2 linked regions of the Prochlorococcus marinus XMU1404 genome follow. The protein of the gene in region 1 binds, or shares a complex with, the protein of each later gene. Links are inferred from orthologs where the notes say so. Each region holds a gene or a part of one and is shown on either strand. Other genes may lie near its edges.

Region 1 (16,792 bases):
GAGTTGAATTAGCTTCTAATAAATTTTTAGACGATCCTAATAAGATTACAAAAGGCTGGATAAAAATCTAAATTTTGGATTTTAATTCAATAGCTATAATTTTTATTGGCAGTTTTCTTGGTTTAATATTTAGAATATTCATACAAAATTATTTAAAAATAAATATAGGATTTGATATTCAGAATACTTCAATCGTGAATTTCATAGCATCATTTTGTCTAGGAATTTTAGTAGCATTAAATTTTAATAATAACGACATATTGTTATTATTTTATACTGGTTTTTTAGGTTGTTTTAGTACATTTTCTTCCTTTATTTTTCAACTATTTGTTCTTCTGAGGAAGAGGAAATTCATAAGATTATTTTTTCACTATATAGAAGTAATTGTATTTTCTTTTCTTTTCTTTTATTTAGGTTACTTTCTTATTATTTTTTTTTAAATTGAAAATACAAACTTTTTTTTATCTTCTTTTAGCCTCTTATTTAGGTACTTTTTTAAGACTTTTTATAGATAATAACTTTATTATTTCAATACTCGGCTCATTTTTTGTTGGTTTTATTATTAGTAAAAGATTAAGTTACTCAAGCGAAAAAATTTTACTAAGTGGTTTTTTTTCTTGCTTTACGTCCTTTAGTGGATTTATATATTTCTTATATAAAATTCTTAATCAAGGAGATTTGATAAGATTTATAATTTTTTTTAATTTAATCATTATCTTAAATCTATTCACAATGTATTTTGGCTTTTTAATTAGTAGAAAAATTACTTAGATTTCATATAATAGTGATGTTACTTTGACAAGGGATTATATTTATGAATGAAAATAATCTTGAAACAGTTACATCCTTATCTTCAGATTTAAGTACTCGAGAAAATATTACTGTTCAACTTGAAGAATTACTTATCGCAGGAAATTATGATGAGGCAAAGTTACTTTTAGAACCTTCCCAACCTGTTGATATTGCAGAGGCTATTGGAAGTCTTCCATTAATTTTGCAGGCATTAGCTTTTAGATTATTAAAAAAAAATGAGGCAATTGAGGTTTATGAATATTTAGATCCAATAGTTCAACAAACTTTATTAGACAGACTTCGTTCAGGAGAAGTTTTAGAAATAGTTGAGAAAATGTCGCCTGATGATAGGGTTCAACTCTTTGACGAATTACCTGCAAAAGTTGTACGAAGATTTTTGTCTGCTCTGAGCCCTGGTGAAAGAAAAGTAACAGCTGAATTACTTGGATATGAACCGGAAACTGCTGGAAGATTAATGACAACCGAATTCATAGACCTTAAAGAGATGCAAACGGCAGCTGAGGCTCTTTCATTAGTCAGAAAAAGAGCTCCGTTTACAGAAACAATTTATAGTTTATACGTTACGGATAAAGAAAGACATCTAACGGGTATTCTTTCTTTAAGAGATCTTGTAACTGCGGATCCTTCCAAGCCGATTGGAGATGTTATGACAAGAGATGTTGTTAATATCTCAACGAATACGAATCAAGAAGAAGTCGCAAGAGCGATACAACGATATGATTTCTTAGCGCTCCCAGTTGTTGATAAAGAAAAAAGACTTGTTGGAATAGTAACTGTTGACGATTTAATTGATGTTATAGAGCAAGAAGCAACAAGAGATATTTATGCGGCTGGGGCAGTTCAACCTGGAGATGAAGATGATTATTTCCAGAGTAGTTTATTTACCATAGCTAGACGAAGAATTTTGTGGTTGTTAATTTTGGTTTTGGCAAATGGTTTGACTACAAAGGTTATAGCGATGAATGATCAAATTTTAAAAGAGGTAGTTTTGCTAGCTGCATTTATCCCACTACTCATTGGTACTGGGGGAAATGTTGGCGCTCAAAGCTCAACGGTTGTAATTAGAGGTTTAAGTACTCAAAAATTGAAGTCTCTTGGAGCAATTAAGGCAGTAATTAAGGAGGCAATAACAGGCGCTCTCTTAGGTATTTTGATGATGATAGTAGTATTCCCCTTTGCTTGGTGGCAAGGAGAAGGCCCTCTAATAGCTTCTGCAGTAGGAATAAGTTTAATATCTATAACGACTTTAGCTGCTACAACTGGTGCCATTTTACCTTTATTGTTTGACAGAATGAGATTAGATCCAGCTTTAATGTCATCTCCTTTTATAACTACTGTCACCGACATAGCAGGTGTTTTTATTTATCTAAGTACAGCAAATTGGTTATTAAGCTCTTCATAGTCTGAATCCACTAGGTATTTATTCTCATTTTTGTAAATTTGTGGATTTTTTTGTTTAACTTTACATTTCTTAATGGTATTGTTTACAAAACAACATTTAACTTTCATGTCTTCTGAAACATTAAGTGAGAATAAATTAGCAACAATATCAAGTCTAAAAGCTAGTAACGATGTAGACCTTGTTAGATCTTATCTAAGAGATATTGGTAGAGTTCCACTTCTATCTCACGAACAAGAAATAACTCTTGGTAGGCAGGTTCAAGAATATATGCAAGTAGAAAGAGCAGAATTGGAATTTATTGAATTAACAGGAGATAAGCCAACTGTTGACGAATTATCAAAAAAATTAAATTTACCCACTTCTATCATAAAAAAAAGATTAAGAGCTGGACAAAGGGCTAAAGAAAGAATGGTTGCAGCTAATTTAAGGTTGGTAGTTAGTGTTGCAAAAAAATATACAAAAAGAAATATGGAATTATTAGATTTAATTCAAGAGGGAACTATTGGTTTGGTAAGGGGTGTAGAAAAATTTGATCCAGCTAGAGGTTATAAGTTTTCAACATATGCATATTGGTGGATTAGACAAGGAATTACAAGAGCGATAGCTGAAAAAAGCAGGGCAATAAGGCTACCAATTCATATTACTGAAATGTTGAATAAGTTAAAAAAAGGTCAAAGAGAGTTGAGTCAAGAAATGTCAAGAACTCCAACAGTAAGTGAATTAGCGAAATATGTTGAGCTTCCAGAAGAAGATGTTAAAGATTTGATGTGCAAAGCTGGCCAGCCAGTTAGTCTTGAAACAAAAGTTGGTGATGGCGAAGATACTGTTTTATTAGATTTACTGGCTGGCGGAGAGGATTTGCCAGATGAACAAATAGAGATGGATTGTATGAGGGGTGATCTTCATTCTCTTTTGCATCAATTACCAGACCTGCAATGTAGGGTTTTAAGAATGAGATACGGTATGGATGGTGATGAGCCTATGTCACTTACAGGTATAGGAAGAGTACTGGGTATAAGTAGAGATCGAGTAAGAAATTTAGAACGAGACGGCTTAAGGGGTCTTAGAAGACTTAGCGATAATGTAGAAGCTTATTTTGTTTCCTGAATAAATTCACATATTAACTTATTGGTTTCTTCAGGTTCTTCATCATGAGGACAGTGACCAGCACCTTGAATAATATCTAGTCTTTTGATGTTATTGAATCTTTTCTTCCACTCTTTGGCTTCATTTAAAGATTCCCAAGGATCTTTTTCTCCCCAAATTAATTGGATGGGGATATCAATCTTACTGAAAAGATCTGTAGCAAGATAATCATCAAATAAATTAATAAAGCCACGAAATGCCTCTTTAGAGTTTTTCCTAGTAGAGGGTCGATATAGAATTTCAATTAATTCTTCATCTATATTTTTGCCTGAGGGGTATGCTTGTGCGAGTATTTTTTTTATAACTTGTGGATTAGCAGCTCTTGTAAAAAGTGTATTGCTAATTATTCTTTGCCTTACAAAGGTTTTTAATAAAGGCCTTATTAAATTCATTAAAATATCACTTTTTTTTAAGCGTTTATCATCCATAGTTCTTTGGGCACAATCAATTAAAATAGCTCCTTTACAATTATCTCTGAGAATTTCAGCAGTTTTCAATGCAATTACACCACCAATTGAATTACCCACTACGTAAACAGGAGATTTTATTACTTCTGAACAAAATGTCGATATTTGATTACTCCACAAGTCAAATGAATATTTAATGCAATTTTTTTTATAGGGTTCATAATTTAACGAAGCGCTAGGCTGACTGCTTTCTCCGAATCCTAGTAAGTCAATTGCGTAGCAATTAGAAACATTGCCAAGAAAATCTTGATTATGTCTCCAATGATTTTTTGACGCTCCAAATCCATGTACTAGCAAAATATTTGTATTATTTTCGAAAGTAGAATTTTTTGATAAAGACCAAGAAATATCCCAATTTTTCCATTTCCAGGTTCTAGATTTATTAAAAGACACTATGAATTGGTTATTAATTAAAGAATTAGTTATTAATTAAACTTTAATTCAAAAAAAAATTATTTGTTTTTAATTAATTATTCTTAGTTAAAAAAAAGGGGCAATTTTTATGAAAAAGACCAAGGTCGTATGTATTGGAGAGGCTTTAATAGATAGGATTAGAAATGATTGTAATCTAGGATTTACAGATTTTTTGGGTGGCGCACCAGCCAATGTTGCTTGTGCATTAAGAAAATTGAAAATAGATTCAATGTTTATTGGACGTTTAGGAAGTGATAATTTCGGAAAAAATTTTATTACGCAATTTAATCAATTGGAGGTTAATTTAGATTTCTTGCAATTAGATAATGATTTATCTACTCGTGTGGTTAATGTAGACAGAGATCGATCTGGAGATCGTTATTTTTCGGGATTTGAGGGAAGCCCTAATTCATGCTTTGCTGACGAAGCTTTTAGTAAGAAATTAATTGAAAAACAACTTCTCAATTTAGAGAAATTTTTCTTAGAAACACAATATTTAGTTACAGGAACTAATTTGTTAACATCTCCAATATCTAAAGAGACTATTTATTTTCTTCTAGAAAAGGCCAAGAATTTTGGAATCAAAATAATTATTGATTTGAACTGGAGAGAGGTTTTTTGGGATTATTCACATTTTTCATCAGAAATTAGTGGAACTGCGAGAGTAAATTTAATTAAAAAATTTTTAAATCATGCTCATGTTTTAAAACTTGCAAAGGAGGAAGCGACCTTGTTTTTTGATAATGAAGATCCGTTGCTTATATCTCAACAAATGTCTAAAAAACCTGATGTAATAATAACTGATGGGAAAAAACCTGTTGCATGGTATATCAATGGATTTAAGGGAACCACCCAAACTCCTAATTCAAAAAAAATAGTCGATACTACTGGTGCAGGTGATGCTTTTCTAGCTGGCTTAATTTCAAAATTAATTTCATCTGGTTACCCCTCAAATGAAATAGAGATAGAAGATTGCGTTAAGTTTGCATGTGCTTGTGGACTATTGACTTGTCTTGGTGAAGGTGCAATTGAGCAACAGCCAGATTATGAAAAGGTTAATAAATTTTTAGGATCCCTAATCTCGTAGTGCCTTCCACAATTTTTTGCGTAACTAATTTCTACTTTCCAGAAATTTTCAATAAGTGGTTCTATTAATTCTGGCCATTCAATAACTAAAATAGCTTTGCTTTGTAATGCTTCTTCTTCTTCTGAAAAAAAAATTTCTTTTGCTGAAGAACTATTTTCTAACCTGTATAAATCAAGGTGAATTAGAGGGATTTTTCCAGAATTATAGTGATGAGATAAAGCAAATGTAGGGCTTGTAATATCCTCAGAGATTGATAATCCTTTGGCAATGCCTTGCACAAATGAAGTTTTTCCTGCCCCAATGGGACCTTGCAGTAACACAATTGATTGTGGGTTTAATTTTCGTGAGAGCTTTTCACCTAAATTTAAAGTCTCTATTAAATTCTCAACAAACACAAATTCACACAAAAATCATCTATAGTTTAATAGAAAAAGTATTCATAAAATATGATTATCGCGAATTCAATTAAAACATCGATCCCAAACTTCGTAATTGCTGACATCTCGTTATCTGATTTTGGGCGAAAAGAAATAAAAATTGCTGAAACAGAAATGCCAGGATTAATGGCACTTAGAGATAAATATAAATCTGAAAAGCCTCTTCAAGGTGCAAAAATAGCTGGAAGTCTTCATATGACAATACAGACTGCGGTATTAATAGAAACACTTGTTGATCTTGGTGCAGAAGTCAAATGGGCTTCATGCAATATTTTTTCTACCCAAGATCATGCAGCTGCAGCTATTGCAGATAAAGGTATTCCTGTATACGCGAAAAAGGGTGAGACTCTCGATGAATATTGGCAATACACCCATTATATTCTTGATTGGGGTTCAGATTCTCCGAATATGATTCTTGATGATGGAGGAGATGCAACTGGTTTATTGATACTTGGTAGCAAGGCAGAAAAAGATTTGACTGTTTTGAATAATCCTTCTAATGAAGAAGAAATTGCTTTATTCAAATCTATAAAATCTAAGTTACAAGTTGATAGTAGCTTTTACTCTAGAATTAAGAAAAATATTATTGGTGTCACTGAAGAAACCACTACTGGAGTTGCGAGACTTTATCAGCTTCAAAAGCAAAATGCTTTGCCTTTTCCAGCTATTAATGTTAATGATTCAGTAACTAAGAGTAAATTTGATAATCTATACGGATGTAGAGAATCATTAGTTGATAGCATTAAGCGGGCAACTGATGTGATGATTGCTGGCAAAGTAGCATTGGTAATTGGTTTTGGTGATGTCGGCAAAGGTTCAGCACAGTCGCTAAGAGGACTTGGTGCAATAGTTAAAGTTGCTGAAGTTGATCCAATTTGCGCTCTTCAAGCTGCAATGGAAGGTTATAGCGTTGTTACCTTAGATGATGTTGTTGAAGATATAGATATATTTGTTACAGCTACTGGTAATTATCAAGTAATAACACATGAAAATCTCGTTAAAATGAAGGATGAAGCCATAGTTTGTAATATTGGTCATTTCGATAATGAAATTGATGTAGCTTCATTAAAAAATTACCCATGGGAAAATATTAAACCTCAGGTTGACCATATAACCTTACCAAGTGGAAACAAAATCATTCTTTTAGCCGAAGGTAGATTGGTTAACTTGGGCTGTGCCACTGGACATCCTAGTTTTGTTATGAGTAATTCTTTTACAAATCAAGTATTAGCTCAAATTGAACTTTTCAATAAGTCAGAGCAATATGCTAAAGAAGTTTATGTGCTACCAAAACATTTAGATGAAATGGTAGCTAGATTACATCTTGATAAAATTGGTGCAAAACTAACCAAATTAACTAAAGAACAGGCAGACTACATTAATGTATCTGTTGAGGGACCTTATAAACCAGAACTTTATAGATATTAGTTTGAGTATAATTTTTGCAAGTTTTATTACTTCAATTCCTGAATATATCAATTTAGCCGTTGAAAAGAATTCAACGATTGCGTATCTAACTATTTGTTTGGCTATGCTTTTAGAAAATATAATTCCCCCAATTCCTTCTGAGATAATTATGCCATTAGGAGGATTTTTTGTTTATCAACAAAAATTAAATTTCTATATTTTAGTTTTTTGGGGGTTATTAGGAACGATTTTAGGTTCATTACCTTGGTATTATTTAGGCAGATTAGTAAATGAAAAAAGACTTTCAAACTTTCTAGATAAAAAAGGAAAATACTTAGGAATTTCTTCTAATGATTTATTAAAAAGTAAAAAATGGTTTGAGAGATACGGCATATCTTTAGTGTTTTGGGGCCGATTAATCCCTGGTGTCAGAACATTAATTTCCATTCCTGCTGGTATAGAATTAATGCCATTAAAAAAATTTCTTATTTGGACTTCATTAGGTAGTTTAATATGGGTTGCATTGCTTTCATACGCAGGTTATTTATTTGGTGAAAATTATCAAATCATTGAAACTTATGTAGATCAAATTAAATATTTTGTGAAGCCAGTTTTAATTTTTATTTTTTTATATTTTTTTATAAAACTAATTATTAGATTTATAAAAAAAATTAGATCTTAAAAAGGAATTTCACTAGAGTTATTGTTGTTAGTATATTGATTATTTTCAGACTCTTTTCGAGAGCTTAGCAAATTTAATCTATCTACTCTAATTACTGGTTTATATCTGTCTTCACCTGTATTTTTGTCTTTCCAACTATCAATTTTAAAGCTTCCTGTAATTCCAATTAAAGATCCTTTTTTAACGTAATCAGCTGCTATTTGAGCTTGTTTTCCCCAAATTTCTAAATTAAACCAGTCCGGCTCTTCATCTCTGCTTCTTCGGTTAACTGCCAAAGTAAAATTCGCTACGATGCTACCAGATTCAAAATATCTGACATCTGGTTCTCTACCAGCTCTACCAACTAAGTTAATAGTGTTAATTTCCATAATTTTTTTAACTAATACTACTCATATTTTGAGTTTTTGCTCAAAGTTTTAAGTGCTATTCATAACTAAATGAGAGAAATCTGAAAGCTCAATAAAAAATAGATATATTATTTAAAAAAAGAGTTTTTATTGTGATTTTCAACAGATTTAAATTTTCAAGAGACATTGGTATAGATTTGGGAACTGCCAATACTCTTATACATGTATCAGGGAAAGGGGTTGTTTTACAAGAGCCCTCAGTGGTGGCAATGGATTTAGAAGAAGGGGTACCATTAGCAGTTGGTAAAGAAGCTAAGTTAATGTTAGGAAGAACTCCAGGTAACATAAGAGCTGTGAGACCCTTAAGAGATGGGGTCATAGCAGATTTTGATGCGGCAGAGCAAATGATAAAGACATTTATTCAAAAATGTAATGAAGGTAAGGGCTTATTAGCCCCTAGAATAGTAATTGGTATTCCAAGCGGAGTTACTAGTGTTGAGCGAAGAGCAGTCAGAGAAGCTGGATTAGCCGGAGCTCGAGAAGTTCACTTAATTGATGAACCTGTGGCAGCGGCAATAGGAGCATCATTACCAGTAACTGAACCAATTGGCACTATGATTGTTGATATTGGTGGTGGCACTACGGAGGTTGCAGTATTAAGTCTAGGTGGAACTGTATTAAGTGAATCAGTTCGAATTGCTGGTGATGAAATCAATGAATCAATTGCTCTTTATCTTAAAAAAGTTCATAATTTAGTCGTTGGAGAAAGAACTTCAGAAGATATTAAAATCAAAATTGGGTCTGCATTTCCAGATGATGATTTTGATAAAACCTCTCTAGAGGTTAGGGGTTTACATCTTTTATCTGGTTTACCAAGGTCAGTAACATTGACTTCTGGAGAAATTAGAGAAGCTATGGCTGATCCTCTCAGTAAAATAGTTGAAGCTGTAAAAAGAACTTTAGAGCGAACTCCTCCAGAACTAGCCGCAGATATTGTTGATAGGGGTATTATGCTTGCAGGAGGAGGAGCTTTAGTAAGAGGCATTAATGACTTAGTGAGCGATGAAACGGGAATATTTACTCACATTGCAGAAAACCCACTATTGTGCGTAGTTAATGGTTGTGGAGAAGTTTTGGATGATTTTAAAAAGCTTAAAAGAGTTGTTGATACTCCAGACTTTATAAGGAACGCAATAAGAGATTGATACTATGTTAGATATCCGACGAATTTCTACTAATCGTTGGTGGCATAAAAAGAAAAATTGGATTTTATTCGTGATTTCTTTATTTTTGATTTGTGTCAGGATTTCAAAAGGTGCTCTTTATAAGGATTTTTATTATTTTATTTCAAAGCCTTTTTGGCCAGGCCAATTTCAAAAAGAAGTTATTCTGAAGAGCAAAGAAAAAGAATCTCTAATGAAATTAAATCTTCTTGAAAAAGATAATTTAAGATTGAGGCAAATTCTAAATCTTCAAGAATCAGCTAATAGTAATACTATTTCAGCTGCAGTCATTTCTAGAAAAACAGGAAGTTGGTGGAGACAGATTATATTGAATAAAGGTTCAAAAGATGGGGTTGAAATTGGAAGTATTGTTTTGGGACCGGGTGGATTAGTTGGAAGAGTAGGAAGTACTTCTTTTTTTACTTCGACGGTAAAATTATTAACCTCTCCAGAAAGTAAAGTTGGAGTATGGGTAGATAGAATTCAAATTAATGGACTACTTATTGGTTCTGGAGATAATTATCCTAATTTAATATTGTATTCAAAAGATGCTGATATAAAAGTTGGAGATTTTGTGTCATCTTCTCCTGCTAGTACTTTATTACCCCCAAATATCCCTATTGGTATTGTCCAATCTGTAAACGAGCCATTTAAAGCAAAAAAAAGGGCAAAAATATTACTTTTGGCAAAACCTAATGTAATTGATTGGGTGCAAATTTTAAAAGCAAAAACTTAATGAATAAATTTTTCAAAGAAAAATTATCCATCATAAGTTTTATTCTTATCCCTATCATTTTTTTGTGGCATCCAAATTGGCTAGGATTTTTAGGTATCCAACCATATTGGCCTTTATTTTGGTTGTTGCCATGGTCAATGATTAATGGATCAATCAATGGATTAATATATGGTTTTTTTTTAGGGCTAATTTTAGATTCTGTAACTCTTGATAGTAGTTTTACTCAAATTCCAGGTTTGATTTTGTGTGGAATATGGTTTGGGAGAATAAAAATTCATAGTAATATTTTGTTGGGACATTTTAGGTATGGTTTAATCTGTTCTATTGGCAGTTTTTTATGTTCTACCTTATGTTTTGTACAGATTTTGGTCAAAAATTTATCAGATAGTACTTTTTTACTTTTTATCCCTAGTATTCAAAACATTTTAGCTGAAGTTTTTCTTACAGGTTTTTTTGGCCCTTTAATTTGCTCTCAACTTTTTAGTTTTTTAAAATTTTCTAGGAAAAAAGCATGATAATAAATTGCCCAAATGACGAAAAAGTGTTCGCAAAATTTATATTTTTAGATTATGGAAAAATTTAGTAAATCTTTGGTATATCTGTTTTAGGCGTCGTAATGTTATATTTTTAATTGTTAGAATGAATTTTCAATGCAATAAATATTTGCTTTGAAATATCTGGAAATCTTTTTTACCTATGTCAAAAGCAAGAATTTTAGTTGTTGATGATGAACCAGCAGTTTTGAAGGTATTAGTTACAAGACTTCAATTAGCAGGATATCAAGTTTATTCAGCTACTAACGGCGAAGAAGCTATTGAGTCTTTCCATAGAGATTCACCTGATTTAATAGTTCTTGATGTTATGTTGCCCAAAATGGATGGATTTGCAGTATGTCGAAGAATTAGAGCTGAATCAGTAGTCCCAATTATATTTTTGACTGCATTAGAAGCAATTTCAGAGAGAGTCGCAGGTTTAGATTTAGGAGCTGATGATTATTTATCAAAACCATTTAGTCCAAAAGAGTTGGAGGCCAGAATTGCTACTATTCTGAGACGAATGGGTCCTGCCGTAACTGTTACTGAAACGAAAGAAACCCCATCTGGCAAGGGTGTTATGAAATTTGGAAGTTTAGTTGTTGATACTAATAGAAGACAAGTTTCTAGGGCAGGAGAAAGAATTAGTCTAACTTATACCGAATTTAGTCTTTTAGAATTATTATTTGATGAACCGGGAAAAGTTGTGCCACGAGCAGAAATTTTAGAACAGTTGTGGGGTTATCCTCCTAGGAGAGCCGCAGATCTAAGAGTTGTAGATGTATACGTAGCGAGACTAAGGGGTAAATTGGAACCTGACCCTAGGAATCCAGAATTAATATTGACTGTTAGAGGGATCGGTTATGCATCTCAGAGAATTGGCGAAACAGCAACATCTTTGGCAAGTTAAGCCTTGGTCTGATACTTTTATTAAATAAAAGAAAACATTAAATTAAATTTTGTCTGAAATTAGAGCAGCTCGCTTACAAAAAGCTAATTCACTAGTAAGTAAAGGATTTGCTTCTTACGCAGAGAGTTTTCAAGTTTCCCATACCACACAATTTCTTATTCAAAAATTTGATTATTTAGAAAATGGTCAAGAGGAAAACTTTAATGTCTCTATTGCTGGTAGAGTCATGGCAAAAAGAGTAATGGGTAAAATTGCTTTTTACAAAATAAGCGATCAAGAAGGCCAGATTCAGCTTTACATAGATAAAAGGATTATCGATTGCAATTTAGAAACCCAAAAATTACTTTCTTTTGAAGATATTAAGGAAATAGTAGATATTGGTGATTGGATAGGAATCTACGGAACTATTAAAAAAACTAATAAAGGTGAGATTTCGATTAAAGTTGAAAAATGGGAAATGCTATCCAAATCATTACAACCTTTACCCGATAAATGGCACGGATTGACTGATATCGAAAAAAGATATAGACAACGTTATTTAGATTTAATAGTTAATCCTTATTCTAAAAATGTATTTAAAACAAGAGCAAAATGTATAAGTTTTATAAGAAAATGGCTAGATAACAGAAATTTCTTAGAAATAGAGACTCCAATTCTGCAATCTGAGGCTGGTGGTGCTGAAGCAAGACCATTTATTACTCATCACAACACATTAGATATTCCGCTGTATCTACGAATAGCTACAGAATTACACTTAAAAAGAATGGTTGTTGGAGGATTTGAGAAAGTTTATGAATTGGGAAGAATCTTCCGGAATGAGGGGATAAGCACGAAACATAATCCAGAATTTACCTCAGTTGAAATTTATCAAGCTTTTTCTAATTATGTAAATATGATGGATTTAACAGAAGAATTGATTAAAGATGTCGTAGCTGATGCATGTGGCTCTTTAGTAATAAATTATCAAAATAAAGAAATTGATTTTTCGCAACCTTGGTTAAGAATATCAATGAAAGATATAGTCAAACAATATACAGGTATTGATTTTGATTCTTTCTCTGGAGATTTTCAAGCAGCAAAACAAGCCGCTAGAAGAAAAAATGTTGAATTTTCTAATAAGGTTAATACTATGGGAAGACTTTTAAATGAAGTCTTCGAGCAAAAAGTAGAGTCAGAACTCATAGAACCTACTTTTGTTACCGATTATCCTATTGAAATTTCTCCTTTAGCTCGGCCTCATCTTGATAATAAAGAAATGGTTCAGAGATTCGAATTATTTATTGTTGGACGTGAGCTGGCAAATGCTTTTAGTGAATTGATAGATCCAGTAGATCAAAGAGAACGAATGCAATTACAGCAGAGTCTTAGAGATGAAGGGGATTTCGAGGCTCATTGTATAGATGAAGATTTTTTGAATGCTTTAGAGATTGGCATGCCTCCTACTGGAGGATTAGGCATAGGTATTGATAGACTTGTTATGTTAATTACAAATAGTCCCTCAATTAGAGATGTAATTCCTTTCCCATTGTTAAAACCAGAAATAACTTCTAATAAAAATGAAAAATTAACCTTGTAATGAAGTAAAATAGAAAAATTATTCCAATACGAATTTTTTTAAATGAGTGGTGAACGTGTTGGTTTCCGTTTTAAACATGCGGATGCAGTAGTGAAAAGAAATCCTCAAGGCCGATCAAGAAGAGGGTGGGTTATTGAACCAGTAGAGCAAACTACAAGCAGAGGGACAAAAATGCCAGCGTATAAAATTCGCTGGAGAGATAGTGAGAGACCTGAAACTGTTTTACAACACATGTTAATTGCAGATCCAGATCCATCCCCTCCTCCAAGTTCAGTAAGCTTAGATTAATAGTTCCAAAAATTCTTATTAATATTTTTACCTTTTTAGTGCAGAGTTGATTTCTTTTTTGATAGTCTTTTGTTTTTCATCTTGTCTTTTATCATGTATTTTTTTCCCTTTACCGACTCCAATAGTTAGTTTGATCCATGACCCTTTTAAATATAGTGATAGTGGAACAATAGTCATTCCTTTTTTTTCAGTATTGGATTTAAGTTTGATTATTTCTTTTTTATGAAGTAGCAACTTTCTATTTCGTAATGGATCATGATTAAAAAAAGAACCTACATTCTTATGTGGTGAAATGTGGACATTTAATAATAAAATCTCACCATCTCTGAATGAACAGTAACCATCTCTTAAATTTGCTTTTCCGTTTCTAATAGACTTTACTTCAGTTCCTAAAAGTTCAATTCCAGCTTCAATTGTTTCAGATATTGCATATTGAAATTTAGCATATCTATTTTCAGCTAGACGTTTATAATTATTATCTTTTTTAGTATTTTGTTGACTTTTGTTTGAATTTTTTGCCATTTTAGTTGTAAAAAATTTTCCTACTCAGAACAATTGCTATTAACCTTTCATTATGGCAATAATTTCTTCCAATATAGGCGATAATAACTATCCTCGAATTAAAAAAGAAATTAGGCTAGTTGATTCAAAAATAATTCCAGAAGAAAAGAAAAGTAATAACCTGAATCTAGCTCGGCCTGAAACTTTACAAGAATTTATTGGTCAAGATCAACTTAAGTCTTCTTTGAGAATAGCTATAGATGCTTCAATTTATAGAAAAGAACCCTTAGAGCATATTCTTTTATACGGACAGCCTGGTCTAGGTAAGACCACTCTGGCTTTTTTGATAGCCCATGAAATGAATACAAGATGTAGAATAACTACTGCACCAGCAATTGAAAGACCAAGAGATATAATAGGTTTGCTGCTTGGATTACATGAAGGTGAAGTTTTATTTATTGATGAAATACATCGCTTAAATAGGTTAACTGAAGAGTTGTTATATTCTGCAATGGAAGATTTCAGATTAGATTTAACTATGGGAGCTAATAGAGGAACTCGTTGCAGAACAATTAATCTTCCCAAGTTTACTCTGATTGGTGCGACAACTAAATTAGCCTCAATTAGTGCGCCTCTAAGAGATAGATTTGGAATATCTCAGAAAATTGAATTTTATACATATGATGAATTACAACAAATAATTGTTAATTTCTCCCGATTGATAAACCTTAATTTAGATGATGAAGCATCTTATAATTTAGCAAAGATATCCCGAGGGACTCCAAGAATTGCTTTGAGATTGTTAAGAAGAGTTAGAGATTATGCTCAAGTCGTTATAAAAACCAATGTTATCTCAGTTAATTTAATAAAAAAAGCTTTAAATTCTTATCAAATAGACGAAAAGGGATTGGATTTTTTAGATAGACAATATTTATCTTTTATTAGGAATAATAATAATCCAACTGGTCTTGATTCAATTGCGGCTGGCTTGGGTGATGATTCCTCAATGTTAGAATTTGTAGTTGAGCCATATCTAATACAAATTGGTTTCCTCATGAGAACCCCTCGAGGAAGAATGCTTACTGATTTAGGCAAAAAGTACATTGATTCAAAACATGATAACTTTTAAAAAAGTTAAAGTTTGTTTTATATTGTTTTTTGTTTTTGTCAATATTTTTTATATTTACCCATCATATTCATTATCTTTGAGAGAGGATTTGTTTAAGAATGCATTAGATTTAAGCTCAGGCGGAAAATTTAATCTTGCTTTAGAAGAGTGGGATCGCTATCTTGATTCTTATCCTAATGATGCTGCAGGTTTGAGTAACAGAGGAAATGTAAGACTTGTAATAGGAGATTTAGAAGGATCAATAGATGACCAAAATAAGGCAATAAGTTTAAATCCTAGAGAAATAGATCCTTACATTAACAGAGGTATAGCGGAGGAAGCATTAGGGCAATGGTCGGAAGCGAGAAAAGATTATATGTTTGTTATTTCGCAGGATAGTAAGAATTTTTCTGCATTATATAATTTGGCTAATGTTGAGGGTTCCACATCACAATGGGAAAAAGCAAGAGATTTATTTTCAAAAGCTGCATTATATAATCCTGGATTTGCTATGGCTAGGTCAAGCATGGCTTTAGCAGATTTCCAGTTGGGGAATATTGATGACTCTGAAATAGAATTAAAAAAATTAATTAGACGTTATCCAACTTTCGCAGATGCTAGGGCAGCTTTAACAGCTTTGAATTGGTCGAAGGGTGAATCTGGTAAAGCAGAGAGTAATTGGATAGCGGTAACTGAATTAGATCCTAGGTATAGTGATGAGGAGTGGTTAATAAAAGTAAGAAGATGGCCTCCAAAACCGACTAAATATTTAATGAAATTTATTGATTTAAAATAAGAAATGAATAGAGATCAGATTTTTAAACAAGTTGATTCGTTCAATGACGAATTAATTAATTTAAGAAGACATATTCATGCCCACCCGGAATTAAGTGGGCTTGAAAATCAAACAGCAATTTTAATAAGTGGTTATTTAAAAAATATTGGTTGGTCAGTTACAGAATCCATAGGTAGGACTGGCGTTATAGCTGATTTTGGCCCCTTAGAAAAAGGTATTATAGGCATCAGAGTTGATATGGATGCTTTACCAATATTTGAGCAAACTAAATTAAGTTTTTCTTCAAAAGTAGATGGTGTTATGCACGCGTGTGGTCATGATTTGCATATAACGATTGGGTTGGGAATAGCAAAAATTGTGAAGGATCTAAAACTTAATTTCGGGACTAGGATAATTTTTCAGCCAGCTGAAGAAATTGCTAGTGGAGCTAGATGGATGATTAAGGACGGTGCAACTAATGGTTTAACTCATATTTTAGGCGTTCATGTATACCCCGATTTGCCCGTAGGGACTATTGGAATAAAAGAGGGAAGTTTAACAGCAGCTGCTGGAGAACTCAAAGTAGAGATTAAAGGAAAATCAGGTCATGGTGCTCGACCTCATGAAGGGGTTGATGCTATTTGGGTTGCCTCTAAAGTTATTTCTGGAATTCAAGAATTAATAACAAGGAAGTTAGATCCTTTAGATCCTGTAGTAATAACTTTTGGTAAGATTAATGGTGGTAATGCATTTAATGTTCTTGCTGAAAAGGTTAGTTTAATTGGTACTGTTAGATGCACTAATCCTAAATTATTTAAAAATATTGGTAATTGGCTCAGTGAAAATATCTCCTCTTTAGCTAATAGTTGCGGAGCTGAAGTAAAAGTATTATTTAGAGAAATTACTCCTCCAGTTAATAACGATTTTGAACTTAATAAAG
Region 2 (11,263 bases), on another replicon or contig:
GAATACCAGCCTGTTCTAATCTTATAGAAAAAAGAGAGGCCACCGCCGCAGTCACAATCCCTCTGGGGGCTAACCAGGCTAAAAATATTTTCTCTTTTAAGTCTAATTCTCTTCCCTTTGTTGCAATCCAGATAGCTATAGGACGAACAATTATCATCAACATAAAAACGCAAACAACACCTCCCCAACCTAGCGGACTTAATTCACCCCAAGAAACATCAGCTGCCAAAAGAGGGAAAAGAACAGTAATTGCTAATTGAGCTAATTCACCTATTAAATTATCCAATCTTTCCCTATCAATTACTTCTCTTTTACCTACAATAAAACCTGAAGCTACAGAAGCAGGCAAGCCTGATTCCGGCAAGAAATATTCACAAATTCCATACACAAGGAAAATAAAGCCAAGGGTAACTTGTAGCTCTATGCCAAATGAGGCTTCATTTTTTATTTTTTTTAAAATTTCTGATAGTAACCAACCTGCACTTAAACCTATTAAAACTCCGCCTCCCAGCCTTTGCATTAATGCAATAAATACATCGTTAATCCCACGTAGGTCTCCTAAAGTTAGTTCTAAGAGTAACAATGCTAGTACTGCTCCAATTGGTTCAAGTAACAACCCCTCTGCTTTTAAAACTTCCGAAAGAGGTGAAGCTAGCTTTATTTGTTCAACTAATGGAGAGACAACTGTTGGTCCAGTAGCAAGTACTATGGCACTATATATTCCTGCTACTGGCCATGAAAGGCCTGCCAGCCAATGAGCAATAAAAATTCCAGCGGATAACGAAATAAATAGTCTGACCAATGAAATTTTTAAAACGGTATTTCTTACATTCCCTTCAGGCAGTTTTAAATTTAGTCCTCCTTCAAACAAAACCAAGCAGACTAAGAGACCAACAATAGTTTCAAGTCCTTGTCCGAGATCCAAAGGTTCAACAAGTCCAAAGCCTGATCTTCCAATGAATAATCCCGAAAGCAATAAAATAACGACACTTGGGAATCCTGTAAAAGAAGAAAATAATCTAGCACAAGCGCCTGCGAATACAGTTATTCCCCAAAGTAATCCAAGCCTTTCAGGCGTCATATAAACTTATAAATGATAAAAATATGAGTTATTTTGATTAAATCAATAATCTTATCGCAAGTCCATTAAATACAATACTTTTTAATTTATATATAGGCTGAACAAAACTAATTTTTATTGAATCTCTTAAAAATACTTTTAAGTCAAATGAATTTTATCTTTATTAAGAAAATTGGCTTATCAAAGCAATAATAATAAAAATTATTCCTATCCCGACAGTTGCCATTCTTCCATTCCATATTTCAGCTTGAGGAGTAAAACCTCTTTTCCATAAATTCAGTTCTTTTTTATCAACGAAGTTTTTTGTCTCTTTGATCTCTATTTTAGGTTGTTTATTCATTGCAGTTAGAAAGGAGGATTTTCTTCATAAAGGGTATTTGCTTGTTCAATTGATAGTCTTCCCGAAACACCTAATTTAAGTGAACTTAAATGCTCCTTAAATTTGATCCTGAACAATGCCGCTGCTCCAATCATTGCCGCGTTATCCGTACAAAGATTAAGGGGAGCTAAATGAACTTTAATTGATTTTTTACAAGCTTCACTTTTCATCATTTTTCTTAATGTATTATTAGCAGCCACTCCACCAACTACAACAATATTATCCAAGCCATGATCTTCTGCACATCTTATAGTTCTCTCTACCAAGACTTCTGCAACAACTCTCTCAAAACTCGCAGCAATATCTGAAACTGGGACGTTCTTCCCATCTAAATTTATTTTCTCAACTAGTCTTAATACAGCTGTTTTTAAACCACTAAAAGAGAAATCATATTTAAGAAATCCACCTTTTTTATCAGAAATCCTGCATTTTGGTAAATTAAATTTCATAGGGTCTCCATTTTTAGCAATCTTTTCAATTGCTGGTCCTCCAGGATAACTAAGACCTAATAATCTTCCAACCTTATCAAATGCTTCTCCGGCGGCATCATCAAAACTTTTCCCAAGTCTTCGCATCACTCTTCTATCATCAACCTTTATCAATTCAGTATGTCCTCCACTAACAAGTAATGTAAGGTAAGATTGCTTTGGATAGTTTTCTGAAAATAGAATTGAAGATAAATGTCCCTCTAAATGATGAATTCCCACAAATGGCTTTGAATGTAATATGCAGAGTGATCTTGCAGTTATGGAGCCAACTCTTAAACATCCAACTAATCCAGGAGCTACAGTTGATGCAATATAATCAATTTCCTCAATTTTGATTTTTGATTCTTTTAAAGCCTTTTCTAAAACAAAAGGTAATAACTCCAAGTGCTTTCTAGCTGCAAGCTCAGGAACAACTCCTCCCCATTTTGAATGATCTTTAATTTGAGTTGCAATTATATTTGAATGAATTTTAAAACTATCGTTAATGTTAGAAACTATTGAGACAGATGTCTCATCACAACTTGTTTCAATAGCTAAAACTTTGTGCATATTTGATACAACTTGTTCTATTTTAATATTAATTTCTTAATTAACACACTATTTAGGAATTAAAGATTGCAACTTATGAAATTCTTTTTTTCAATTATAACCTCAGTTTTTCTGTTCCTAGGAATTACTCCAATTGCTCTAGCTGCCAATGGGCCTGCTTTAAACGTAGACAGAGCAAGCACAGAATATACTGCAACAGCCCTAACAAAATGCTCTGAAAACCCTAAATTCATTGAGAGAGCAAGTTCTGCAACTACTCAAAAAGACATCTCAAGATTTGAAAGATATGGAAAAGCATCATGCGGAGATGATGGTCTTCCACATTTAATTATTGGACCTCCACTTGAACCATGGGGTGCTCTTTTAAATAGAGGTCATGAGGGAGATTTACTTATTCCAGGAGTATTGTTTATTTACATAGCTGGAATTATAGGTTGGTCAGGAAGAGAGTATCTGATTGAATCAAAAAAGACTAAGAATCCAGCAGATCTTGAGATCATTATTGACCTAGACTTAGCCAGAAAATGTCTTGTAAAAGGAGCGCAATGGCCTCTTCTTGCTAATAAACAAGGTAGGAATGGGGATTTAAGAGAGAAAGACAACAATATTACACTTAATGGTCCTCGCTAAACATCTTTAAAAAACTTTTATAAAACAAATGTTCAAAATTCTAAACACAAAATTTGTCAGATCTGCCCCAGTGGTAGCAGCAATTTGGCTAAGCCTTACAGCTGGAATAATTATTGAATTTAATAGGTTTTTCCCAGATTTATTATTCCATCCAATGAGCTGATAAAAGAGAAAATAATCAAGTTTTTATTAACTTGATTATTTTTTTTGCTGTTTCATCAACATTGTGATTTGTTAATGCAAAATCAAATTGATTTGATACTGAAATCTCATAATTAGCCCTTGAGAGTCTTTTTTTAATTGCCTCTTCTTTTTCTGTACCTCTATTTCTTATTCTTCTCTCTAACTCTTCTTTATTCGGAGGAAGTAAAAATATTGAAGTTGAATTAGGAAACTTATTTTTTATTTGCCTTGCACCCTCTACTTCAATTTCAAGTAGTACTGTAAATCCCTTTTTTATTTTCTCATTAACAGAATACAAAGGTGTTCCGTAGTAGTTTCCAGCGAATTGAGCCCATTCAAGGAACAGGTTTTGTTCAATCATTTCTTTAAACTTTTCTTGATTTAAAAAGTAGTAATTTTCTCCTTCCTTCTCTCCCTCTCTAGGTTCTCTAGTAGTCGCAGATATTGAAAGCCAAAATTTTTTTTCTTTACCTAATATTTCTTTAATAACTGTTCCTTTACCCACCCCGCTAGGTCCAGTAAGGATAATAAGTTTTTTTTGATTTTTCATATTAAATTTTTTACAGTAAAATAAACTTCTTGTGAATTAAAAAAGAATAATGCAAAAAGGTGTTCCACAGATAATGGATATTACATCTATTAGATCTGTCTTGCATTATTTAACAAAGAACATTTTACCTACAAAGTTTGAAACTGCCCAACAACCAGAGCCTAATACAATTCAATTATGTTTCAGAGGAGTTTATTCTCAAACATGGTTAGAAGTTTCATGGAATGGAGAATCTCCTAGACTACTAAAGATAAATAAGCCAGAAAAGATTGGGAGAGAAAGCACACTTTCTAAACAAATAAGATACGGATTGAAGTATATGGCTTTAATTTCGATTGATCAAGATGATTTCGAGAGAATTATAAAATTTAGTTTTGCAAAAAAACCTGGAGATGAAATTAATAAGTATTTAATTTTTGAATTAATGGGAAAACATAGTAATATTTTCTATTTGGATAATAAACATAAAATAATTGCAGTTGGTAAACAAATTAAATCAAGTCAATCTAGTTTTAGAACAATTTCAACAGGATCAATTTATTCTAGCCCTCCAGTCAATCTCAAAAAAAAACCTAAAGAAGATGAGTCTTTTCAATCATGGAAAGACTCAATTTCAACTGTACCTGAGTCCTTGAAATACTGTTTAATAAATACCTATCAAGGAGTTAGCCCTATCCTCACTAAACAATTAGAGATTGTTAGCAAAACTGGCAATACGAAAATAATGGAAAAAAATATCGATTTCATTGGCGATTCGGACTTAAAGGAAATTTTTAAAAATTGGAAGATTTGGATAAATAGGTTTAAAAACAATAACTTTAACTTTTCCAAATTTAATAAAGATTTTTATTGCGTTTGGTTTTTTGATAAAGAAATTAATTGCGAAAATAAAATAGATTTATGCACCAGTTTAGAGAATTATTATGATTATTATCTGAAACAAAAAAAACTTGAATTATTGGAAAAGAAAATTGAAGGGATAATTTTTAAACAGACCAATACTGAGAAAAAGAATTTTAATATTCAATATGATCTTCTTACAAAATCGGAAAGCTACGAGATATATAAAGAAAAAGCTGACAATATATTCTCTTCAAATGAAATTAAGAAACGAGATATTATTAAAGGACAAAAACTATATAAAAAGTCAAAAAAACTAAAGAGATCTAGAGAATTGATAAAAGAAAGATTAAGTATTTACAAAACAAATATGGATAGATTGGATGAATTCACTACACTCATAGAAAATTTAAATTCTTTAAATCATGAAAAACCTTTTATGAGAATCAGACTACTAGAAGAAATTATGGAAGAAATTTGCAACGAGTTTAATATCAATATTAAGAGGCAAAGAGAAGATAAGAAGAGTACATCTGAGATACAATCTTCACCAATTCAAGTAGACACTCCAACAGGATTGAAGCTTCAGGTAGGGAGAAATATGCGGCAAAATGACTTGATAAGCTTTAAGTACTCAAAAAAAGGAGATTTATGGTTTCATGCACAGGAATCACCAGGCAGTCATGTAGTTTTGAAGTCTTCATCTCAAGCAGCATCTGAACAAGATCTTCAAATAGCTGCAGATTTAGCTGCTTTATTTAGCAAGGCAAAAAGAAACATTAAAGTTCCAATTAATTTAGTAAAGATTAAAGATTTGCAAAAAATCAAAAGAGGAGGGCCGGGTTGCGTTTCCTTTAAAAATGGAGAAATTATTTGGGGAAATCCTACAAGAGGAGAAGAATATATTAAAAAAAATCTTAAAACAGTAATTTAGTTTATAATAAAAAAAATTTTAAAACTAAATGTTTGATTTTCTTTTGGGCAGTCATGAATTTTTAGGAAATCATAGTTTTCCAGAATTTATTGTTGGATATCTCTTTGGTGCTGCATTAATAATTGGGGCTCCTACTGTCTTCTTACTACTCGCCTTCGTAAGCGCTTTAATGAAAACAAATGGGAAAATGGGTGGATATAGAGAATATGAAACTTATGGTGAATCATCTCTAAATGATGCCCCACCCTTCTTATTACCAGATCCAACTAATCCTAAATTAAACAAATAACTAAATTTATCAAAAAATAAATTGAATTTTGACAATAGTTATCTTAAACCTTTTTCTTACAAAATCTTCACTAATTTATAATGAAAGGAACAGGTCAGAGTGAAAATAAATTATCAGATTCGATGACTTTTAGTGATCATTTAGAGGAGCTTCGTCAAAGGATACTTAACTCAATTTACTCAATACTTATATCAATATTCTTTAGTTTTCTTATTATAAAGCCATTAATATCTTTTTTAGAAATCCCAGCTGGTGATATTCATTTACTACAACTTGCTCCAGGAGAGTTTTTATTTGTCGCTATTAAAGTTGCAGGTTACAGCGGATTAATAGTTTCTATTCCTTATATTTTTTATCAAATAATATTATTCATTTCCCCTGGTTTAACAAAACAAGAAAAAAGCCTTATCTTACCCGCAGTTTTCGGTTCAGGTCTTCTATTTTTCTTGGGATTAATTTTTTCATGGTGGATATTAGTTCCTGCAGCCATAAATTTCTTTATTACTTTCGGTGCTGATATTGTTGAACCAACTTGGTCTATAGAAAGATATTTTGATTTTGTTCTCTTGTTAATGTCCAGCACTGCAATAGCTTTTCAATTGCCAGTACTACAATTTATTCTTGGTTCTCTTGGAATAATTACAACTGAAAAAATGATTTCGAATTGGAAGATAGTTGTAATCTCATCAGCAATCTTATCTGCAGTGATTACCCCTTCAACAGACCCATTGACAATGTCGTTGCTATCTATATCGATTGTGTTTTTATTTTTTGTGGGTACTGGATTAACTTACTTATCAGAAAATCTTAAGTCAAAAACTCTTTCATCTTCTCATTAACATTTAATTGCAAGCTAACAGCTCTACCTAACCTTGGCTTAGCATTGACTTTCTTTAGCCATTCCCTTACTTCCTCTGAATATCCACATCTATTCAAAATCTCGATTTTCTCGGCTATCGATTTTTTGTATTCATCTTCACTTAAAGGGAATGATTCCTGTCCAAGAAATCCCCACATCATTTGAAAATAGACAAAATTTCCTCTTCTAAAGAGCCTAAAATCATATTTTTTCCCCCAACGATGAATCAAATAATGAATAACTTCATCTACTATTAATGGGTTCATTTAAATCAATTAATTAAGACTTCCTAAACTTTTACTTTAAATTATTAAAAGTCCTATCTATTTGCAACAGAAATTGAACAATTTGATTCATAATAACTAATAAATAACAGAACCAAGTAGCGAATGACTCAATTAAGTTCCAATGATGTCCCTTCAATGGGTCGAAGGCAATTTATGAATCTTCTTACATTTGGTACTGCAACAGGTGTGGCTTTAGGAGCACTTTACCCCGTAGCAAATTATTTCATGCCTTTGAGAGCAGGTGGTGGTGGCGGTGGAACTTCTGCTAAAGATGAATTAGGGAATCCAATAACTAAGACAGGTTGGTTGGCTACCCATCAAGCGGGAGACAGAAGTCTAGTGCAGGGTCTAAAGGGAGATCCAACTTATTTAATAGTTAATGAGGGTGGGGAAATAGGAGAATTTGGTTTAAATGCAATTTGTACTCATTTAGGTTGCGTTGTCCCATGGGATAGTGGTGCTAATAAATTTATATGTCCTTGTCATGGCAGTCAGTACGATACAAATGGGAAAGTAGTCAGAGGGCCTGCTCCTTTATCTTTAGCGCTGGCTCATGTAGATATTGAAGATGATGCTGTACTCGTCAAACAATGGTCAGAAACTGACTTTAGAACTAATGAAAATCCATGGTGGGCATAAAAAAAATGAAAGGTCTTAAAAATCAAATCATGAAAAAAACAAGTTTATTTATCTGTACTCTGCTTTTCATTTCGAGCATTGTTTTTTATCCTAAGACTACTTTTGCTTATCCATTTTGGGCTCAGCAAAATTACGAATCTCCCAGAGAAGCTACAGGAAAGATAGTCTGTGCAAATTGTCATCTAGCTCAGATGCCTACGATTGCAGAAGTTCCACAATCTGTTGGTGCTGATAGTGTTTTCAAAGCTGTTGTCAAAATACCCTACAAAAATGACTTAAAAGAGATCGGAGCTGATGGTTCTGAAGTTCCATTACAAGTTGGAGCTGTTGTAATGCTGCCTGATGGCTTCAAACTTGCTCCTCAGGAAAGATGGACAGAAGAGATCAAAGAAGAGACAGAGGGAGTATATTTCACTAATTACAGTGAAGAGAAGGATAATATTATCATTGTCGGGCCTTTGCCTGGTGATACCAATAAAGAAATAGTTTTCCCTGTACTTTCCCCTGATCCATCCACTAATAAAGAATATCACTATGGGAAATACTCGTTACATATCGGAGGCAATAGAGGAAGAGGTCAGGTATACCCAACTGGAGACAAAAGCAATAATGTACTTTTCACCTCTTCCACCTCAGGAACTATTAATTCAATAGAAACAATTGAAGATGGTAGTTATAAGGTCAATATAGAAAACGAGAATGGTGAGATAACTACTGAAGCAGTCCCTGTTGGTCCTCAACTTATCGTAAAAGCTCAAGACAAAATTAATGCAGGTGACCCTCTTACAAATGATCCCAACGTTGGCGGCTTTGGGCAATTAGATGCTGAGGTTGTACTTCAGAGCCCTTATAGAGTAATTGGATTGATTGCATTCTTTATTGGTGTAGGTCTAACACAAATACTTTTAGTATTAAAGAAAAAACAAGTAGAAAAAGTACAAGCAGCAGAGGGTATCTAACTTTCTTTAAATGCTTATATTTCAAGCTTTTATACAATCTCCAGGAGAAACTTTTTTAAATTTAGGGTTTATAACTATTAGATGGTATGGATTACTTATTTCGATTTCAGTTTTAATAGGCCTATTTGTCTCAAAAAAACTTGCAAAGTCAAGGAATATTAACCCAGACTACATTAGTGAAATACTTCCATCTTTAATAATCTTTTCAATAATTGGAGCTAGAGCTTATTACGTAATTTTTGAGTGGAGGCAATACAGCGGAGATAATTTTTTCACTTCTTTAGAACTATTCAATAACACCATTCAAATACCTTCTTTTCTAGCAGTTTGGGAAGGAGGCATAGCAATCCATGGAGGTCTAATTGGAGGATTATTAACTATTATCTATTTCTGTAAGTCGAGAAACATTCATTTAAAAACTTTTATAGATATATTAATACCCTCGATTATTCTTGGACAATCTATAGGAAGGTGGGGAAATTTTTTCAATAATGAAGCATTTGGGGTTCCTACAAATTTGCCTTGGAAATTATTTATACCTATCCAAAATAGACCTTTAGAATTTATTAATTACGAATTTTTTCATCCTACTTTTCTCTACGAGTCATTTTGGAATTTTTTAACATTCATCCTCCTTATTTTGGTCTTTAATAAACAGAGTAAAACAGATTTTCTTAGGCCTGGCTTTATTAGCTGTCTTTATTTAATAAGTTACAGCTTTGGAAGATTCTGGATTGAGGGTTTAAGAACTGACCCACTATGTATTGGTGGGCTTCCGCCTTTCTGTAGTGGCGGTATAAGAATGGCTCAATTTATAAGCATTTTTCTATTCTCTTCTGGATTAATTGGAATATTTTTTTTAAGATTAAGAACATATAGTGGTAAAAGTAGAAAGAATGGATAAAAAAATATCCTTTATTGGTGTTGGTCCCGGTGATCCAGATTTATTAACAATAAAAGCTTTAAAAAAGATAAAGAGTGCAGATGTCATTATATGGACTGATTCTCTTATCCCTGAAAAGATTTTAGATTTTTCTAAAGAAGGTTCTGAAAATATAAAAACAAGTTCTCTCAACTTAGAGCAAATCACCTCAACTATGATAAAAAAATTTCAGGAAGGAAAAACTGTTATAAGGTTGCATGATGGAGACCCTTGTCTTTTTGGCGCGATTAGAGAACAAATAGATATTTTAAAAAAAGAAAAAATTGAAATCGAAGTTATTCCAGGTGTAAGTGCTTTTCAAGTGGCAGCAGCATATCATGAAGCTGAGTTAACTATCCCAGAGGTAACGCAAACAATAATTTTAACAAGAGCCGGAGGAAGAACTGGTATGCCCGAGAAAGAATCTCTGAAAGATCTTGCGAAACACAATTCCTCTTTATGCCTTTATCTAAGTGCTAGGCATGTAAAAAGGTCTCAAGACACTTTACTAGAGTTTTATCGCCCAGAGACTAAAGTTATTGTTGGATTCAGAGTATCTTGGGATGATGGTTGGACATCATTAATAGAATTAAAAGATATGGAAAACTTTTCTATTGAAAAAAAATTAATTAGAACAACTATTTACATAATTAGCCCAGCAATTAATAATTCTCAAAACAGGTCTAATCTATATAATCCATCATATAGTCATCTTTTTAGAAATAAATAATCATAAAGTTGATAGAAAAATATTAATCACTATAATTAGTAAAAATTTGTTTGCTTTGAAAGAAATAAAATCTAATCCAGAAGACAATACAAAACCACAATCCTCGTTAAAGAGAATTGGAAATTTTATTAAAGAGGCAAGGTTAAGTAGAAATCAATCTGTTGAAGAATTGGCTTCTGATTTAAAAATTGGATCTCATCAACTAAAAGCCATAGAAGAAGGCAATGAAGAAGAGCTCCCTGAAAAAGTATTTATCAAAGCAATGGTTCGTAGAATTTCTCAGAAGCTGAAACTTGATACAGAATTTATAATGAATGAATTAAAGACAGAGAGGCAAGAGATAAAAATAGAAGAAATAGTTGAAGAAGTGGCTAAAAAAACTAGAAAATCTAAGGATCCAAGTCCACTAGGGTTCTGGATATTTATTTTAATTTCAGGCTTTCTTGGATTAGTCGCCTCATCCTTAATTTTTAATTTATTTTCAGAGTCTTTTCAGAATCAAACTCCAAAACAAGAACTTATTAAAAAAACTAAATAACTTTTAAATCCAAATTCTTTAGCTCTTTTATAACATTACAGCATAATCCTAAGTTCCATTTTTCAAGGAGAAGATCATGGCCTTTATTTATAGGAACAAGTTCAAATTTAAGAATATTTTCCCGTAATTTTATTTGAACTGAGGAGATTACCTTGTCAGGTCTTTGATCAAGAGATGCTGCTAATCTCAGGATTAATGACATTTCAAGAACTAATGTTTTATCTTCTTTGGATATTAGACTTTGCCAAGACTCATGTCTTTTCTTGGGTAAAGTCTTTCTATGGTATCTAGCGATCGAAGCAATAATATTTGTTTCTGCTTCAGAATATCCCAATAAATCGCAATTTTTTATTAAGTACCAAGAGTGTTTGTGATATGAACTAACATTTACGTATTTCCCACAATT

What was found.
Region 2: the proteins of tsaE (region 1) and tsaD are in contact, whole or in part, in a crystal structure (PDB 6N9A), measured with the Thermotoga maritima proteins. The link is inferred for Prochlorococcus marinus XMU1404 from one-to-one orthologs. Residues at the interface, in WP_004082108.1 of Thermotoga maritima: Leu37, Gly38, Lys46, Lys57, Val59, Lys60, Ser61, Thr63, Phe64, Thr65, Leu66, Met67, Val69, Pro71, Tyr82, Arg83, Leu84, Asp86, Asp88, Phe89, Asp93, Ile128, Asp130, Glu131, Arg134; in WP_004082750.1 of Thermotoga maritima: Cys10, Asp11, Arg49, His50, Leu82, Gly84, Gly135, Gly136, Glu154, Thr155, Leu156, Asp157, Asp158, Ser159, Glu162, Asp165, Lys166, Arg169, Leu170, Tyr175, Lys213, Thr214, Leu217, Tyr218, Gln221, Arg222, Asn324.

Annotation. Positions count from the first base shown.
Region 1 is NZ_JAAORE010000003.1:473,931-490,722, reverse strand. What follows is about bases 4,006-6,722. They hold tsaE (tRNA (adenosine(37)-N6)-threonylcarbamoyltransferase complex ATPase subunit type 1 TsaE), read right to left. Parts: upstream 5,725-6,722; coding sequence 5,287-5,724; downstream 4,006-5,286. Other genes in these bases: ahcY (adenosylhomocysteinase), read left to right, coding at 5,776-6,722; HA144_RS09020 (carbohydrate kinase family protein), read left to right, coding at 4,331-5,329; HA144_RS09025 (alpha/beta fold hydrolase), read right to left, coding at 4,006-4,221. In the rest of the region: HA144_RS09050 (hypothetical protein), read left to right, coding at 1-71; HA144_RS09045 (fluoride efflux transporter FluC), read left to right, coding at 75-440; HA144_RS09040 (CrcB family protein), read left to right, coding at 442-771; mgtE (magnesium transporter), read left to right, coding at 815-2,215; HA144_RS09030 (RpoD/SigA family RNA polymerase sigma factor), read left to right, coding at 2,321-3,322; more of HA144_RS09025, read right to left, coding at 3,307-4,005; more of ahcY, read left to right, coding at 6,723-7,194; HA144_RS09005 (DedA family protein), read left to right, coding at 7,196-7,855; HA144_RS09000 (single-stranded DNA-binding protein), read right to left, coding at 7,852-8,223; HA144_RS08995 (rod shape-determining protein), read left to right, coding at 8,355-9,407; rod shape-determining protein MreC, read left to right, coding at 9,412-10,161; HA144_RS08985 (hypothetical protein), read left to right, coding at 10,161-10,676; response regulator transcription factor RpaB, read left to right, coding at 10,858-11,604; HA144_RS08970 (hypothetical protein), read left to right, coding at 13,223-13,468; SsrA-binding protein SmpB, read right to left, coding at 13,496-13,990; Holliday junction branch migration DNA helicase RuvB, read left to right, coding at 14,043-15,098; and 2 more genes. UniProt on the Escherichia coli protein: Required for the formation of a threonylcarbamoyl group on adenosine at position 37 (t(6)A37) in tRNAs that read codons beginning with adenine.
Region 2 is NZ_JAAORE010000001.1:449,779-461,041, reverse strand. The notes cover bases 463-3,236. They hold tsaD (tRNA (adenosine(37)-N6)-threonylcarbamoyltransferase complex transferase subunit TsaD), read right to left. Parts: upstream 2,498-3,236; coding sequence 1,427-2,497; downstream 463-1,426. Other genes in these bases: psaJ (photosystem I reaction center subunit IX), read left to right, coding at 3,156-3,236; HA144_RS02620 (Photosystem I reaction center subunit III), read left to right, coding at 2,573-3,127; HA144_RS02630 (high light inducible protein), read right to left, coding at 1,245-1,421; HA144_RS02635 (cation:proton antiporter), read right to left, coding at 463-1,081. Also shown: more of HA144_RS02635, read right to left, coding at 1-462; more of psaJ, read left to right, coding at 3,237-3,290; gmk (guanylate kinase), read right to left, coding at 3,306-3,860; HA144_RS02605 (NFACT RNA binding domain-containing protein), read left to right, coding at 3,934-5,634; HA144_RS02600 (hypothetical protein), read left to right, coding at 5,663-5,923; twin-arginine translocase subunit TatC, read left to right, coding at 6,004-6,762; HA144_RS02590 (DUF3067 family protein), read right to left, coding at 6,731-7,048; petC (cytochrome b6-f complex iron-sulfur subunit), read left to right, coding at 7,172-7,708; petA (cytochrome f), read left to right, coding at 7,735-8,667; lgt (prolipoprotein diacylglyceryl transferase), read left to right, coding at 8,678-9,571; cobM (precorrin-4 C(11)-methyltransferase), read left to right, coding at 9,564-10,319; HA144_RS02565 (helix-turn-helix domain-containing protein), read left to right, coding at 10,375-10,857; HA144_RS02560 (Ppx/GppA phosphatase family protein), read right to left, coding at 10,850-11,263.